3 regions of the Pseudomonas abietaniphila genome follow, and region 3 is predicted to be linked to each of the others. Evidence: predicted binding sites of a transcription regulator. Region 3 holds the regulator's gene; each other region holds the start of a gene.
What was found. Region 3 encodes sigma-54, which starts transcription at its own class of promoters, with help from an activator protein. Its sites were predicted from a motif close to ANTGGCATNNANNTTGCTNT; they were not measured.
Positions count from the first base shown of each region.

Region 1: the regulator sigma-54 is predicted to act here: its motif matches at 805-824, upstream of ABDX87_RS01685 (CmpA/NrtA family ABC transporter substrate-binding protein).
Region 2: the regulator sigma-54 is predicted to act here: its motif matches at 1,330-1,349, upstream of ABDX87_RS04805 (circularly permuted type 2 ATP-grasp protein).

Region 1 covers NZ_CP155619.1:398,748-401,016, forward strand. The annotation lists gene ABDX87_RS01680 (quinone-dependent dihydroorotate dehydrogenase) at 1-700, opposite strand, end outside; gene ABDX87_RS01685 (CmpA/NrtA family ABC transporter substrate-binding protein) at 975-2,183, shown strand; gene ABDX87_RS01690 (ANTAR domain-containing response regulator) at 2,198-2,269, shown strand, end outside.
Region 2 covers NZ_CP155619.1:1,095,002-1,097,270, forward strand. The annotation lists gene ABDX87_RS04805 (circularly permuted type 2 ATP-grasp protein) at 1-1,296, opposite strand, end outside; gene ABDX87_RS04810 (ribonuclease E inhibitor RraB) at 1,817-2,155, opposite strand.
Region 3 covers NZ_CP155619.1:2,017,023-2,019,291, reverse strand. The annotation lists gene hpf (ribosome hibernation-promoting factor, HPF/YfiA family) at 1-87, opposite strand, end outside; gene ABDX87_RS08910 (RNA polymerase factor sigma-54) at 165-1,658, opposite strand; gene lptB (LPS export ABC transporter ATP-binding protein) at 1,847-2,269, opposite strand, start outside.

The sequences.
Region 1 (2,269 bases), 1.6 Mb from region 3:
GCAGCGCGCTGGCGACCAATACCGTTTCTTCGTCGCTCATGTCCGGGGCGATCTTGATGGCCAGCGGCACGCGCTTGCCATGCGCCAGCGTCAAGGCTTCCTGGCGCACACGCAGCGCTTCGAGCAACTGTTTGAGCGAATCACCGAATTGCAGGCTACGCAGGCCTGGGGTGTTCGGCGAACTGACGTTGACGGTGATATAGCTGGCGTGGGTGTAAACCTTGTCGAGACAGATCAGGTAGTCGTCGACTGCGCGCTCGACCGGGGTGTCGAAGTTCTTGCCGATATTGATGCCCAGCACGCCGTTGTATTGGGCGGCCTGCACGCGACTGATCAGGTTGTCGACGCCCAGGTTGTTGAAACCCATGCGGTTGATGATGGCCTCGGCATGGGGCAGACGGAAAATCCGTGGCTTGGGATTGCCCGGCTGCGGACGCGGCGTCACAGTGCCGATTTCAACGAAACCGAAACCCAACTGAGCGAACCCGTCGATGGCCGCACCGTTCTTGTCCAGCCCGGCGGCAAGCCCGACCGGGTTTGGAAACTGCAAGCCCATGACCGTCACCGGCAACCGCACAGGCGCCTTGGTGAGCAGGCCATTGAGCCCCAGACGACCGCCCGCGCCGATCAGGTCGATGGACAGATCGTGGGACGTTTCCGGGGAAAGTTTGAACAGTAACTGGCGGGCCAGGTTATACATGGGCGGGCGCGGCTCGTTGAGGCTGAAGTCAGCGGCGGATTATAGACGCGCGCAGGGGTGAAGCGCGAGGCATGTCGAGCACTTTGCTCAACGCTCGGCGACTCACTGGCATATGGCTTGCTTGAGTCGGTTATCGAACTCGCTCCAACGGCGGAGAGAGTGATCGGACAATGGCGTCGTTTTCGTCCCGGTTATGGCCAGGATGAGGCGACGTTTTTTATGGAAGACCGCCAGCCTCTGCGCGCACGTCGGTCTTCAGGCGGAACCGAAAACCATGAACGACACCCTTGATACACCACTGGCCTGGGTCAATGGCAGCGACGCCCCGGAACTGACCACCATCGACGTGGGCTTCATGGCGCTCACCGACGCCGCTTCGCTGATCATCGCCGCGACGCAGGGCTTTGCTCAACCGTATGGTCTGAACATCAACTTGCACCGGCAACCGTCCTGGGCGAGCCTGCGCGACAAACTGGTCAGTGGCGAACTGCACGCCGCACACAGCCTTTACGGTCTGGTGTATGCCGCACAGCTGGGGATTGGCGGGCCCGCGAAGGACATGGCGGTTTTGATGGGTCTGAATCAAAACGGCCAAAGCATCAATCTCTCCCGGGCGCTGCAAGAACAAAGCGTGACCACTCCTGAAGCGCTGGACCGTCGTACGCACCAAAGCGGAACAAAACTCACCTTTGCGCAGACGTTTCCGACCGGCAATCACGCCATGTGGTTGTATTACTGGCTCGCCAGTCAGGGGATTCACCCCTTGCAGGACGTCGACAGCGTGGTCGTCCCGCCGCCACAGATGGTCGAACACCTCAAGGCGCAACGCATCGACGGCTTTTGTGTCGGTGAGCCGTGGGGCGCCAGCGCCGTCAGCCAGAATCTGGGCTTCACCCTGGCGACCACCCAGGCCATCTGGCCGGATCACCCTGAAAAGGTGCTCGGCTGCAGCCTGGAGTTCGTGCAGCGATACCCCAATACCTCGCGCGCCCTGGTCATGGCCGTGCTGGAGGCCAGCCGATTCATCGAAGAAAGCCCGGAAAATCGACGCAGTACCGCGCATATGCTCAGCGGCAGCGATTATGTGAACGCCGCCGTCGAGGACATCGAAGGGCGTTTGCTGGGCCAGTACAGCGACGGCCTTGGCAACGATTGGCAGGATCACCATGCCGCGAGCTTCCACCGTAACGGCGAGGTGAACATGCCTTACCTTTCCGACGGCATGTGGTTCATGACCCAGTTCCGCCGCTGGGGCCTGCTGCGCGAGGATCCGGATTACCTCAACGTCGCCCGGCAGGTACAGCAGCTTGCGCTCTATCGCCAGGCAGCCGAGGCACTGAACATCCCCGTGCCCGCCCAGGCGATGCGCAGCAGCCAGCTCATCGACGGCAAGGTCTGGGACGGCAGCGACCCGGTGGGTTATGCCCATGGTTTCAAACTGCACGCGCTGGCCGATACCGTGCCTGCCTCCATCGATCACTGAAGGGAGACGCAATCATGCTGCGAATCCTGTTGATCAACGACACCCCCAAGAAAGTCGGACGCTTGAAGGCCGCGCTCAGCGAGGCC
Region 2 (2,269 bases), 920 kb from region 3:
GCGGCCAGCCAGAACGAATGGGCGCAAGTCGATATGTCGCGGGGCGATGCCGTTCTCGACGAACGTCGGGCAGGTCGAGAGGGACAAGGTCGGTTGAGCGATGTACGCGTGAGGCTTGGCTTTGAGGCGGGCGCGGAAGGCTTCGATTTCAGCGGCCGTTGCCGCCGGGCCGACGAGCATGCCGTAGCCGCCCGAGCCTTGAGTCTCCTTGACCACCAGATCACCCAGGTTGGCCAGCACGTGGGACAGTTCTTCCGGTTTGCGGCATTGCCAGGTCGGCACGTTCTTCAGGATCGGCTCTTCGTCGAGGTAGAAGCGGATCATGTCGGTCACGAACGGGTAGATCGACTTGTCGTCGGCGACGCCCGTACCAATGGCGTTGGCAAGGACCACATTGCCCGAGCGGTAGGCCGACAGCAGACCGGGCACACCCAGCATCGAGTCTGGATTGAACGCCAACGGATCGAGGAACGCGTCGTCCAGACGACGGTAGATCACGTCCACCGCTTTAGGGCCGTCGGTGGTGCGCATGAACACACGATCGTCTCGCACGAACAGGTCAGCGCCTTCCACCAGCTCGACGCCCATTTCCCGCGCCAGAAACGCATGCTCGAAAAATGCGCTGTTGAAGCGCCCGGGCGTCAGTACGACCACGCTCGGATTATCCAGGGGGCTCGAGCTTTTCAGCGTGTCGAGCAGCAGGTTCGGGTAGTGATCGATCGGAGCGATGCGTTGCGCGGAGAACAACTCGGGGAACAGTCGCATCATCATCTTGCGGTCTTCGAGCATGTAACTCACGCCGCTCGGTGTGCGCAGGTTGTCTTCGAGCACGTAATACGTCCCGTCGCCATCGCGGACCAGGTCGACCCCGGAGATGTGGGAATACAGGTCGCGGTGCAGGTTCAGGCCTTGCATCGCCAGCTGATATTGCTCGTTGGCCAGCACTTGCTCGGCGGGAATGATCCCGGCCCTGATGATGCGCTGATCGTGGTACAGGTCGGCGAGGAACATGTTCAGCGCCTTGACGCGCTGGATGCAGCCGCGTTCAACCACGCGCCATTCGCTGGCGGGGATGCTGCGAGGAATCGTATCGAAGGGGATCAGACGCTCGGTCCCCTGCTCGTCACCGTACAACGTGAAGGTAATCCCGGCGCGATGAAACAAAAGATCGGCCTCACGCCGACGCTGAGCCAGCAGCTCAGGTGGCGCTTCGCCCAGCCAGCGGGCGAATTCCCGATAATGCGGTCGGACAGTGCCGTCCACATCGTACATCTCATCATAAAAGGTGCGGATCATGCCGTACTCCTTGTCACCATGGACACAAGGGCCTTCGCAAGGCCCGTGCCAGCGGCATAAACGCTTTAAAATCAATTGGTTGAATAAAACCACGACAACCCTCGCACCATTCCTGTGCAAGAAGCGCCCTAACCAATTCTCCTACGCTTCATAGAGAAGCGTCCCGCCACTGAAAAATCTATTACCAGCATAGCCAGAGATGATTTCCCGACGGGACTTTGTTTCCTGATAATCGCGCCATCAACGCAGAGACGCCGCTCCCGACTGCCCGGGCGAGGTCTGCGTGAACCGGATTTTTCAACGAAATTCCCTTTACGCCGCTCACACCCGAGCGGCTTTTTTTTTGCCCTGTTTTTGGTAACCCCAACCCTCGGAATTCCGGGATCGATACAAACGTGTGGGAGCGAGCCCTTTCGCGACAGGCCGCATCACCCGACAGAGAGACATCGTTTGATCGACCGCATCGCGAATGAATTCGCTCCCACAGGTATTGCATCGTCAGAGGCAACTGCTCTGACCTTCAATGAAGCCGCTTGATCTCCTGTTTCACGCCCCAGCCTTCGACCTCACCGTCGAGCCCGATAATCGCTGTCTGAAAGTCCTGCTCGAAATCGCCGATACCGTCATAAGTGGCGTACATCAGTTTGCTCAACTGCAAGTGCCACGCGCCGTCCTCTCGGGCGTTGATTTGAGTATTGAGGGATTCACCGCGAAACTTTTCTGCTGCCTGACGCGCCCGCTCCTCGTCCGGGAAAATGGCGTAGAACTCGATGGGGTGGATACGCGCGAAGTCGAAACCGCCTTCTTTCATGCGGCGCAGTACGTGACTGCTGATGTCTTCTTGGTAGGTCGTGCTCATGAAACGTCCTCCTATGCAACGATAGATAGAGTTTCAACGATCCCGAAAACCCTCCCGCTCAGGGAGGGAAAACGACGGTTCATCCGTCGCCCGGGACTCAAGCATGTCGCTGAC
Region 3 (2,269 bases):
CCCTTCGAGCTTTTTCAGCTTCAGCTCGATGTACTCGCGCAGGGGCTTGGTCACTTCCAGTTGGTGTCCACTGATGTTGACTTGCATACAGCTTCTCCTTCGTTGCCAGTGCATTAAGAGGCAGGCTTGGGTGCCTGCCACTGGAACGCTGTGGCCTGTGACCCTTACATCAATCGCTTGCGTTCGCTGGAAGGCGCTATCCCTAGAGACTCGCGGTATTTGGCGACTGTGCGACGGGCCACTTGAATGCCTTGTGCCTCCAGTAAACCAGCGATCTTGCTGTCACTCAACGGCTTTTTCTGATTTTCCGCGGCAACCAGTTTTTTGATGATCGCGCGGATGGCGGTAGACGAGCATTCGCCGCCTTCAGAGGTGCTGACGTGACTGGAGAAGAAGTATTTCAGTTCGTAGATGCCGCGCGGTGTGTGCATGAACTTTTGCGTGGTCACGCGCGAGATCGTTGATTCGTGCATGCCGACTGCTTCGGCGATGTCATGCAAGACCAGCGGTTTCATCGCCTCGTCACCGTACTCGAGGAAGCCACGCTGATGCTCGACGATCTGGGTCGCGACCTTCATCAGGGTTTCATTACGGCTCTGCAGGCTTTTGATGAACCAGCGCGCTTCCTGCAACTGGTTGCGCATGAAGGTGTTGTCGGCGCTCGTGTCGGCGCGACGCACGAAGCCTGCGTACTGCGGATTGACGCGCAGACGCGGAACGGCTTCCTGATTGAGCTCGACCAGCCAGCGTTCGTTGTCCTTGCGCACGATCACATCGGGAACGACGTATTCCGCTTCCGTGGATTCGATCTGGGAGCCTGGACGCGGGTTCAGGCTTTGCACCAGTTCGATGACCTGACGCAGATCATCTTCCTTGAGCTTCATGCGGCGCATCAGTTGCGCGTAGTCACGGCTGCCCAACAGGTCGATGTAATCGCTGACCAGGCGCTGAGCTTCCGCGAGCCATTTGGTCTTGGCCGGCAACTGACGCAGCTGCAACAGCAGGCATTCGCTGAGGTTTCGCGCACCGATGCCGGCAGGTTCGAATTGCTGAATGCGGTGCAGAACGGCCTCGATTTCGTCCAGTTCGATATCGAGCTCTGGATCGAAAGCGTCCAGCAGCTCTTCGAGGGACTCGTCGAGGTAGCCTTGATTGTTGATGCAGTCGATGAGCGTGACGGCGATCAGGCGATCGGTGTCGGACATCGGCGCCAGGTTCAACTGCCAGAGCAGATGGCTTTGCAGGCTCTCACCGGCGGATGTGCGCGTGGTGAAGTCCCATTCGTCGTCATCGTTGCTGGGCAGGCTGCTGGCGCTGGTCTGGTAGACGTCTTCCCACGCGGTGTCCACAGGCAGTTCGTTGGGAATGCGCTCGCTCCATTCGCCGTCTTCCAGATTGTCGACGGTGGGCGCGGCTTCCTGATACGTCGGTTCCTGAACGTCCGGGTTGGGCTTTTGCTCGATGTTGTCGGCCATGGGGTCGACGTTATCGAAGTCGTCGCCTTCTTCCTGGCGCTCGAGCATGGGGTTGGACTCCAGTGCCTCCTGGATTTCCTGTTGGAGATCCAGCGTCGACAGTTGGAGTAAGCGGATGGCCTGTTGCAGCTGCGGTGTCATCGTCAGCTGCTGGCCCATTCTCAAGACTAGCGAAGGTTTCATGGCAGGGACTTAACACCTTATTCGCCGGCGCACATGCGCGCCATCCACTACTGGGGCGCCTGGGCGCCAACTTAAGCAAATTATATGCCTGAAACCGGAGTGTTTGCCTAGGGTGTGATGACAATTAAAACGAGGTTGGCGATGAGGCGCATGCTGCGTTCGCCGGCCAACCTCTTGTCATCGCCCGATTACAGGCGGAACTCGTGGCCGAGATACACTTCTTTGACCAACTGGTTGGCCAGGATGGTTTCAGCATCACCCTCTGCGATCAGTTGCCCGTCGTTGACGATGTAGGCCGTTTCGCAGATGTCGAGGGTCTCGCGGACGTTGTGGTCGGTGATCAGAACGCCGATACCCTTTGCCTTGAGATGGTAAATGATCTGCTTGATGTCACCCACGGAGATCGGGTCGACACCGGCAAAGGGTTCATCCAGCAGGATGAATTTCGGCGAGGTGGCCAGTGCGCGAGCGATCTCCACACGACGACGCTCACCACCCGACAGGCTCATGCCAAGGTTGTCGCGGATGTGCGTGATATGGAATTCCTGCAGCAGGCTCTCCAGCTCCTTGCGACGCCCGGCGCGATCAAGCTCCTTGCGCGTTTCAAGGAT